Regions from separate parts of the Amycolatopsis echigonensis genome, predicted to be linked through region 1. Evidence: riboswitches for the same ligand, from Rfam matches in the RefSeq annotation. Region 1 holds a riboswitch; the other holds the start of a gene.
The links. Region 1 has a riboswitch for S-adenosylmethionine ahead of thrC (threonine synthase). Riboswitches for the same ligand answer to the same signal wherever they lie in the genome.

Region 1 (5,128 bases):
TTCCACGCGGCGTGCACGACCGCGGCGACGAGGACCATGGCGAGGGCAGTGGTGTTCATCCGGACCCTTTCAGGTTTTCAGCGCACGCTGAAGACCGGGTCCTCCAGGCTTTTGTCCCGTCAGATGAACGGCGGGGCTCGGTGTCCCGCCGAAGGTGCCGCTCGGACCAGGCCCGCCCGCCCTCGTTGTCTGCGCGACCCGCCGTGCGGGACCACGGGCAGGCGACGGAACCCTAGGCACTACCGAAGCCCACCGTAACCGAGCCGGAGCCGGGATGCCGGGCGATCGCGGGCACCAGGGCCCCGCCGGACGCCTCGCCGGGGGCCTCTCCAGCGCCGCGAGCAGGGCTGTTAAGATTTTCGACTGTTGCCGTGCGGCATTCCGTCAGGGAGGAAACCCGGCAGTCCCTCGGGACTGGTCCGGAGCCACACGAACGCGGCAGCGACCTTCACCGAGTGAAAGAGGAACGCCTCCATGGCCAACATCAAGTCGCAGGTCAAGCGCATCACGACGAACGAGAAGGCGCGGCAGCGCAACCTGGCGATCCGGTCCTCGGTGAAGACCGCGATCCGCAAGTTCCGCGAGGCCGCCGAAGCCGGTGACAAGGACAAGGCCCTCGAACTGCAGCGCGACGCCGCTCGCAAGCTCGACAAGGCCGTCACCAAGGGCGTCATCCACGCCAACCAGGCCGCGAACAAGAAGTCGGCTCTCGCGAAGCGCGCGAACCAGCTCTGAGCGCAGTCTTTCCGGAAGGCCCGGCGGCTTCGGCTGCCGGGCCTTTTCCGTGTCCTGGATCGTGGGCCGGTTCAGTCGTTCGGGGCGGCACCGGCTGAACGCAGGGCTCGGCGCCAGTCATGGCCGCAGCCGCCCCGCGCAGCGGTCGCCGGGACATTCGGCACGCAGCGGTTCGAGCGGCCGACGCTCGGCTGAGGCAGTCGCCTGACTAGGACGTCAGCGGTCTCCCTTGGCCGCGACCACGTCGAGGACCGCGCGCTGCAGGGCATAGTTCGAATCGGCCGCCGCGCCCTTGACCTCGGCGTTCAGCCGCGCCACGACGCGCATCGCGGTCGCCAGGCCGTCCTGTCCCCAGCCGCGGGCCTGGCCTTGCGCCTTGCGGATCTTCCACGGCGGCATGCCCAGTTCGCCCGCCATCTGGTTCGGGTTGCCGCGACCGGCCGCGGACACGCGAGCGATCGTGCGGACCGCGTCGGCGAGCGCGTCGGCCACCAGCACGTGCGGGACGCCCAGCTGCATCGCCCACTGCAGCGACTCCATCGCGGCGGCCCGGTCGCCCGCGACGGCTTTCTCCGCGACCGCGAAGCCGGTCACGTCGGCGCGTCCGGTGTGGTAGCGGCGGACTGCCTGCTCGTCGACGACTCCCCCGGTGTCGGCGACCAGCTGCGTCGCCGCCGAGGACAGTTCGCGCAGGTCCGAGCCGACCGAGTCGAGCAGCGCCATCAGGCCCCCGGCGTCGATCTTGCCGCCCGCGCGGCGCACCTCGTTGCGGACGAACGACTCGCGCTCGGCGGGCTTGGTGAGCTTCGGGCATTCGGTGATTTCCGCGCCCGCCTTTTTCAACGCGCCCGGGAGCGCCTTGGCGGCTTTGCTCCGCCCGCCGCCGCTGTGCACGACCACGAGGACGATGCCGTCGGCCGGTGCCTTCGCGTACGCCAGCACCGCGTCGGACAGTTCCTGCGAGATGTCCTGCGCCGACTCCAGAACGATCACGCGCCCCTCGGCGAACAGCGACGGGCTCACCAGCTCGGCCAGCACGGGCGGTGTGAGATCGGACACCCGCATCCGCGTGAGGTCAGCCGTCGGGTCCGCGGCCCTGGCCGCGTCGAGGGAAGCTCGCACAGCCCGTTCGATGAGCAGTTCTTCCTCGCCCGTGACGAGGTGCAGCGGCGCGGGTGCGGTGGTCACCCGGCCATCTTCTCACCCGGCCGCCGGGCCGCCCGCTCCGGTGATGTGGGCCGCCTCCATGGCATGAGCTGATCGCGATGTCGTACGGTGTAGCCGAGGACGCGCCCGGCGGCGCTCCGACAACCGAATACCGCTCATCCAGAGGGGCAGAGGGAACGGCCCGACGAAGCCCCGGCAACCGGCGTACAGCCTGTCATCCCGCGATCGCGGGGTAGCTGACGACCACGGTGCCAATTCCGGCCCGCTTCGGCGGGGCAGATGAGGAAAGGAACCTCGCGATGACTGCAGCCCTCAGCGCCACCTCCGCCAACAAGACGATCGACCTCGGTCCGGCCGTCGAACTGGTGTCGAAGGAAGAAGGGCACCGGCAGCCGCTCGCTCCGGAATTCGTCTCCGTCGAAGACTTCTCGCCCCTCGAGGTCGCCTACGACTTCGGCCGCGTCCGCCGCGAGGACATCGAGGCGGGCCCGCGCAACATCTGGCGTTACAAGCGACTCCTTCCCGTCCCCTCGAACGTCGAGGAGATCCCGAACACCGAACCCGGCTGTACCCGGCTCGTGCGCGCCGACCGGCTCGCGAAGGAGCTCGGCCTCAAGAGCGTCTGGGTCAAGGACGACACCGGGAACCCGACGCACTCGTTCAAGGACCGCGTCGTCGCCGTCGCGCTCGCGGCCGCCCGCGAGTTCGGCTTCGAGGTCCTCGCTTGTCCGTCGACCGGCAACCTGGCCAACGCGACCGCCGCCGCGGCGGCCCGCGCCGGCTGGCGGTCGGTCGTGCTGATCCCGAAGAGCCTCGAGCGCGCGAAGATCCTCACCACCGCGGTCTACGACGGCGACCTGATCGCCGTCGACGGCAACTACGACGACGTGAACCGGCTCGCCACCGAACTGGCCGCCGAGCACCCGAAGTGGGCGTTCGTGAACGTCAACGTCCGCCCGTACTACTCCGAGGGCTCGAAGACGCTCGCCTTCGAGGTCGCCGAGCAGCTCGGCTGGCGCCTCCCCGAGCAGATCGTCGTGCCGATCGCCTCCGGTTCCCAGCTCACCAAGGTGGACAAGGGTTTCCGCGAGCTGGGCCAGCTCGGTCTCGTGGACGCCAGCCCGTACAAGGTGTTCGGCGCACAGGCCACCGGCTGCTCGCCGGTCTCCACCGCGTACCGCAACGGCCACGACGTGGTCCAGCCGGTCAAGCCGGACACCATCGCCCGCTCGCTCGCGATCGGCAACCCGGCCGACGGCCCGTACGTGCTCGACGTGGTCAACCGCACCGGCGGCGCGATCGAGGACGTCACCGACGAAGAGGTCGTCGAAGGCATCCGGCTGCTCGCGCGCACCGAAGGCATCTTCACCGAGACCGCGGGCGGCGTCACCGTGGCGACCGCGAAGAAGCTCGTCGAAACCGGCAAGCTCGACCCGGACGCCGAAACCGTCCTCCTCATCACCGGCGACGGCCTCAAGACCCTCGACGCGGTCGAGAACCACGTCGGCCCGAAGGCCACCGTGCCGCCGTCCGCCGAAGCCGTCGCCAAGGCGCTCGGCTACTGACGCACCGGCCCGGGGTCCGCCGCACTACCGCGGCGGACCCCGCGGCTCGCCCCGGCGCGCGACCGCCGATCCGCTTCCTCCAGGCAGGACGGCGGTGTCCCCGTCCACGTCGGTGCGGGTGACCAGCACTCCCATCGTGCCGAGAACGTCCACTGTGGACTTGCTCGGATGTCCGTATCCGTTGCCCGCGCCGACACTGATCAACGCCGTACGCGGCCGCACCGCCGCGAGGAACTGCGGCAGCGAATACCGCGAACCGTGATGCGGCACCTTCAAGACGTCAGCCCGCAGGTCCACACCCTCGGCGAGAAGATCCGCCTGCGCGGCCAGTTCGACGTCCCCGGTCAGCAAAACCCGGCCAGCCGAGGTTTCGGCGCGCAGGACCACGGAACTGTTGTTGATCATCGTGCCGTCCTGCAGAGCGGGTGCGCGAGTGGTGGCGTAACGCGGACCGAGCACCTCCAGCGACAGCCCCGGCCACTCCAGCCGTTGCCCCTCGCTCAATTGCGCTAGCGGCACGCCTCGACGCCGCGCTTCGCCGGACACCGACTGCCACGCCCATGCCGGAGCACGTCCTGGACCGACCGCGATCGCGCCGACTGCCCGGCCGTCGAATACCGAGGCAAGGCCGCCGATGTGGTCCGCGTGCAGGTGACTCAGCACGAGCAACGGCACCCGATCGACGCCCAGCCTCCGCAGGCATTCGTCGACCGGCCCCGGCTCCGGCCCGGTGTCGACGACCACGGCCCGTCCGGGTTCGGCGGTAGCCAGGACGACCGCATCTCCTTGTCCGACATCGCATTCCACCATCGCCCAGCCGTCCGGCGGCCAGCCAGGAGCCAGGACTTTGGCCGGCACGACCGTCAGCAGCATAACGACCAATCCGATCGCCACCAGCAGCCGGAGCCGGCGAAACCGCGCCGCCACGACGATTACGACCAGCAGGACAGCCGCGCATAGTCCGCCCCACCAGCCACCCGGCCAGGAGAGCGCCGCGCCAGGCGCTCTCGCGCCGTGCCGGGCGACGGTGATCAGCCACCGGGCCTCCGGATCTGCCACCTGGATCAGCAGATGCCCCGCACCTGGCCACCATGGCCCGACGACGGTTGCCAGCACTCCCAGCACGGTCACCGGCGCGACCACCGGTGCCGCGAGGACATTGGTGACAACTGAGACGATGCTGACCGTTCCCGCCATCCCGGCGATGACTGGCGCGGTGACGACGAACGCGGCCAGCGGCACGGCGAGGCCTTCGGCGTAACCGGGAGGAACTCCCCTTCGTACCAGCGAATCCGCCCAGCGCGGCGCGAGCAGCACCAGGCCTGCCGTTGCGAGAACCGAAAGCGCGAAACCGAAATTTCCCGCCATAGTCGGGTCCCATGCCACCAGTACGCACACCGCGAAGGCCAACGCGGGCAACGCTGAACCACGCCGTCCGAGTGCCAGCGCGAGCAAGCCGATGCCGCCCATGACGCCAGCCCGCACGACGCTCGGTTCAGGACCGACCAGGACGAGGAAACCTGCCAAGCTGCTCCCAGCCGCTGCGGCGGAAAGTCTCGGTCCAGCACGGACCAATCGGCACAGCAGGAGGACGGCTCCGCCGATGATGACAAGGTTTCCGCCGCTCACTGCCATCAAGTGGGTGAGCCCGGAGGCCTTGA
Region 2 (5,128 bases), on a different contig from region 1:
CCCGTTCGGCGCGCGCGAAAATCCAGTCGGCGTAACCGCCTTCGTACTGCTCGACCCTGCCGTTCGCGACCTCCCACGTGAGGCTCGCGACGGTGTCGAGGAACCACCGGTCGTGCGTCACGACCACGACCGCGATCCGGCGGCCCAGCAGATGGTCGGCGAGCCAGCGAACGCCTTCGACGTCAAGGTGGTTAGTGGGCTCGTCGAGCACCACCAGGTCGAGTTCGCCGGTGAGCGCGGCGGCCAGTGCGACGCGACGGCGTTCGCCACCGGACAGGTTCGCGGTCGGGGTGTCGAGGCCGATCGCGGTGATGCCCAGACCGTCCACAATAGACCGGACGCGCGCGTCGGCGGCCCATTCGTGCTCGGCTCCGTAGCGCTGCAGCACCACATCGCCGACCGTGCTGCCCGTTGGCAGTTCGGTGCGCTGGGTGACGACGGCCATCCTCAGGTCGCGCACCTGGCTCACCCGGCCGGAATCCGGCTCGCTCAGTCCGGAAAGGACTTCGAGCAGCGTCGTCTTGCCGCCGCCGTTGAGCCCGACGACACCGATTCGCTGCCCCTCGGCGATGCCGAGGGAAACGTTGTCCAGCAACGGCTTCACGCCGTAGGACTTGCTCACCGATTCCAGGTTGACCAGGTTGGCCATCCGGATCCTTTCCACTGTGGACTGTTGATTCAAGCTTTTCAGGCGTGCACGCGCGGCGGCGCGTTGCGCGGCGCGTCGTCGCCGCCGACCACCCGGGCCCCGGGCACCGGGCCGTGCGCGACCCGCACCGTGCGGCAGACTCCCGCGCCGGACAGCTCAGCGGCCACCTCGACCGCGGTCTCCGCGTCGGAGCACAGGAACGCGCAGGTCGGCCCGGAGCCGGACACGCATCCGGCCAGCGCGCCCGCGTTCACCCCAGCGCGCAGCGTGCGGCGCAGGCCGGGCCGCAGCGACACCGCGGCCGCCTGCAAGTCATTGCCGAGCAACAGGGCGAGTTGGCGAGGATCACCCGACGCGAGCGCCTCCACGACCGGCGTGTGCGATCCGATCCGCGGCGGTTTGCCGTCGGCGCGCAGCCGGTCGAGTTCACCGAACACTTTGGGCGTGGACAGACCTTCCTCGTCGAAGGCCAGCACCCAATGGAACGTGTGCCGCGCGAGCACCGGCACGAGCTGCTCACCCCGGCCGGTGCCGAGCGCAGTGCCGCCGTACAGCGCAAAGGGCACGTCGCTGCCCAGCCGTCCGGCGACGGTGGCCAGCTCGTCGCGCGTGACGTCGAGCTTCCACAGCGACGAGAGCCCGACCAGCGCCGCCGCCGCGTCCGCGCTCCCGCCCGCCATGCCGCCGGCGACCGGAATGCCCTTGCGCAGCACGATTCGCACCTTCGGCTCGTCCGCGTCCGGCCGTCCGGCGTAGGAGGCCAGTTCGCGAGCCGCGCGCCAGGCGAGATTGGCGCCGTCGGTGGGCACCGTGCGCTCCCCCTCGCCGTACACCTCGAGCCCGGGCTCGTCGGCGGCCGCGACGGTCACCTCGTCGGTGAGCGAAAGCGCCTGGAAGACGGTGACCAGCTCGTGGAACCCGTCCGCCCGCAGGTCGCCGACGGCCAGGTGCAGGTTGACCTTGGCCGGGACCCGGACGGTGACTGGTGGAGGAACGACGGCGAGCACCCGTCCAGCCTACGTGGCTGCGCCGCGCCAGGTCCCGCCAGGAGAAAACGTCGGCGCAGAAGTTCCCCCAGTCGTCGTCCGGGAGTGGTCAGGCGGACTAGTTTGGAACTACTTTGGAACTATGCGCGCTCCGGAGGTCAACCTGTCCGAGCTGTCCCTGCACCCCCGCCGGGTCGTCGAACAGCTCGAAGGTTCGCCGAGCCGTTCGGTCCGGATTCGCCGACGGGAGAAGGACAAACCCGATCTGGTCCTGGTCACCGCCGACCGCGCCGAGCAGGCAGCGGCCGGGTTTTCGGCGACCGTCACGCTCCTCGTGGAGCTGATGCGCCGCAGCAACGAGACGGCCGCGCTCGCCGCCGAGGCGCTGCCCGCCGCGTTCCCGTGGGCGCGGTACCTGTCGGCGGACGAGGTGCGGACGTTCGCCGGCGAACTGGCCGAAACCCTGGAGCGAGCCGAATCGCTCGGCAACCCGGCACCGTTCGCCACCCTCGTGGCCACGTGGAAGCAGACCGCCGAGGCGCACGCGGATCCGGAGCTCGCGGAGATCCTCCGCCGCAACGACCACAATGGACAGACTTCAGGACGGTTGTCCCAATAGTCCGGCCGGGTGACCCAATTTCTGGGGCGGCGCGTCCCGCGGATACGGCGAGGGCCGCCCCAACTGGTTGGAGCGGCCCTCGAAAAACGGTTCGGCGAAAGGGAAATCAGGCAGCGACCACGCTCTGCGGTCCGCGAACCGGCTGGCTCACGTGCGCGCCCCGGTCGGAGATCCAGGACAGCGCGGCGTCGGCCCGCTCGCCGCGGACACCGAGACGGAAGCGGGCGATCGGGGTGTCCCCGATGCGGGTGAGACCGCCGCCGATGGTGGCGAGTTCCACGTCGAAGCGGCTGGCCGCCTCGGGCAGCAACGCGCCCACCGACGCGAAACCGATCAGGACGACGTCGACCGAGCGGTCGTACTTCGCGGATTGGGCGCGCGACGTCTCGATCGACGGCAGCACCGCCTGCGCGGTCCAGCTGTCCGGCGTCGAGATCAGGTCAAGCACCGTGCCGCGCTCGACGATCGCGCCGTTGTCGAGCACCGCGACGTCGTCGCAGACCCGGCGGACGACGTCCGCGTCCGGCGTGGTGACGACGACCGTCACGCCCAGCTCGGCCCGTGCCCGGTCGAGCACGGCGAGCACCGCGCCGGCCTCCTCGGCGGCGACCCCGGCGGTCGGGTCGTCGGCGAGCAGCACGGCCGGTCCGGCCGCGAGCGCCTTCGCGACCGCGACCCGGCGAAGCTGGCCGTCGGTGAGTTCTTCCGGCTTCTGTGCGGCGCGGGCGGTGAGGCCGACCAGGTCGAGCAGCGAGCCGACCCGGCTGCGCCGCTGCGGGCCGTCGACGCCCAGCTGCTCCAGCGGGCTGGCGATGTTGCCGGCGATGGTGCGCTCGGCGATCAGCTCCGGCTTGGTCCCGACGACCCCCAGCTGGCGGCGGATCTCCCGCAGCCGCTTGCCGTCGAGCGTCGCGGTATTGAGGCCGTCGAGCCGCACGACGCCGCGGTCGGGACGCTCCTGCAGCGCGATGCAGCGGGCGAGGGTCGACTTGCCGGAACCGGACGGACCCACGACCCCGAACAGCGAGCCGGCTTGCACGTCAACGCTCACGTCGCGCAGCGCGGCGACCCGGTTTCCGTGGAAGGGAAAGGACTTGGACACGTTTTCGACAGTGATCACGAAAGGGCTCCAGGCAAACGAGGCGCGGCGCCGTTTCCGGGCGCGCCAGGCGTCATCGAATTACCGTCCACAGTGGACGGCGCAAGAAAGTGCGGAAAAAACGATCAGGCGATGACCATGGAGCGTCGACACGCACATACCGAGCGGCGACCTTCGTCGACTACGCGCCGGCGGGTCAGCAGGAGCGGGCGGGTGACCCTCTTCATCGAAAACAGCCTCCATCGGTCCTGGCGGTAGCACCTGCCCTGCGGAGGGTGGTTGCTGCGACTTCGGCGAGCCAGGTCTCTCAGTCGCTCGGGATGGACGCTTTCGAGTAAAGCCGATCCCATTGGCTGAACGCAAGCGCGTTGGTGCAGATCACACGTCTGGTGGTGCCCGCATGCCGGGACACCCGTCCTGTAGCGCGAAACCCGGAACCTCGGTCGCCGAACAGTGCCTCGACCTGCGAAACGCTCGTGACGACTGGCGTTCGCGAACTAGTTCGTTCCACTGTGGACGATCAAGGATCTTTATGGAACAAGACTTTTTTCGTTGTCAAGGGCGCTTCGCTCCCAGGCCTCGGCGCTCGGCTCGGCGGGTCCACGGCCGGGTCGAGATAGGTCACCGGAGCGAAGCACCTCCGGTCGCGCCGCGGAACAATCGGGAGCGGGGAGCACGCGGACTCCCCCGAATGCCGCGGGCCGGACGAGCCGCTCGTCACAGCTTCCACCGCGCTCACGCCATGACCGAGAGTAGTGGCGCGGCCCCGAATCGCCCACGATCAGCGATGACGCAAACCCAGCTCCCGATCGCGGAATACCCGCCGCGCTCCCGCCGTTGAACAGCGAAAACGAGCTCGACTGGCGAAGGTGTACCGCGATGGGGGAGGTGCTCGCCACGCCTGCGAAGGAGCGCGAGGGAGAAGGCGGACCAGCGACGGTACTGGGGAACCCAGCGTCGTCGTCGCGGCAGGGGTTCCTGCTCAGTTTCCGGCAGCCGCGATCCGGGCGAACGCGTGCACGTCCAGCTGCTCCCCGCGCGTCTTCGGATCGATCCCCGCCTGCGCGAGCAGCTCGCCAGCCCGCTCGGCGGAACCGGCCCACCCGGCCAAAGCCGCCCGCAATGTCTTGCGCCGCTGAGAGAACGCCGCGTCGACCACAGCGAACAGCCGCGCGCGATCCACGCCGGACACCGGGTCAGTCCGGGTGAACGACACCAGCGCGGAATCGACGTTCGGCACCGGCCAGAACACCGCACGCGGCACCGCGGCGACCTTGCGCGCCGGGCCGTACCAAGCGAGCTTCACGCTCGGCACGCCATAGGTGCGGCTGCCCGGTCCGGCAGCCATCCGGTCGGCGACCTCGGTCTGGACCATCACGAGCCCGCCGCGCAGCGACGGCAGTTCGGCCAGCAGGTGCAGCACCACCGGCACCGCGACGTTGTACGGGAGGTTCGCCACGATCGACACCGGCTCCGCAGGCAGATCGGCGGCCCGCACCCGCAGCGCGTCAGCTCCGACGACGGTCAGCCGGTCCGCTGCCTCCGGCGCGCGCTCGGCCACGGTGCGCGGCAGGCGGGCGGCGAGTACCGGGTCGATCTCCACAGCGATGACCTGAGCGCCCGCGGCGAGCAGCCCCAACGTCAGCGAGCCGAGCCCGGGCCCGACCTCCAGGACGACGTCCCCCGGCCGCGCGCCGCCGAGTTCGACGATGCGGCGGACCGTGTTGGGGTCGTGCACGAAGTTCTGCCCGAGCTTCTTCGTGGGCCGGACGTCG

Region 2: linked by a shared signal. The riboswitch ahead of ATK30_RS24765 (methionine ABC transporter ATP-binding protein) and the one ahead of thrC (threonine synthase) in region 1 are both predicted to bind S-adenosylmethionine.

Annotation. Positions count from the first base shown of each region.
Region 1 covers NZ_PJMY01000002.1:367,841-372,968, reverse strand. Annotated here, with positions in the region: gene ATK30_RS03365 (DMT family transporter) at 1-59, opposite strand, end outside; gene rpsT (30S ribosomal protein S20) at 475-735, shown strand; gene holA (DNA polymerase III subunit delta) at 952-1,923, opposite strand; SAM riboswitch class I at 2,055-2,188, shown strand; gene thrC (threonine synthase) at 2,202-3,467, shown strand; gene ATK30_RS03345 (ComEC/Rec2 family competence protein) at 3,492-5,128, opposite strand, start outside.
Region 2 covers NZ_PJMY01000003.1:4,137,286-4,142,413, reverse strand. Annotated here, with positions in the region: gene ATK30_RS24780 (ABC-F family ATP-binding cassette domain-containing protein) at 1-649, opposite strand, end outside; gene ATK30_RS24775 (4-(cytidine 5'-diphospho)-2-C-methyl-D-erythritol kinase) at 688-1,656, opposite strand; gene ATK30_RS24770 (hypothetical protein) at 1,778-2,254, shown strand; gene ATK30_RS24765 (methionine ABC transporter ATP-binding protein) at 2,361-3,374, opposite strand; SAM riboswitch class I at 3,590-3,680, opposite strand; gene rsmA (16S rRNA (adenine(1518)-N(6)/adenine(1519)-N(6))-dimethyltransferase RsmA) at 4,336-5,128, opposite strand, start outside.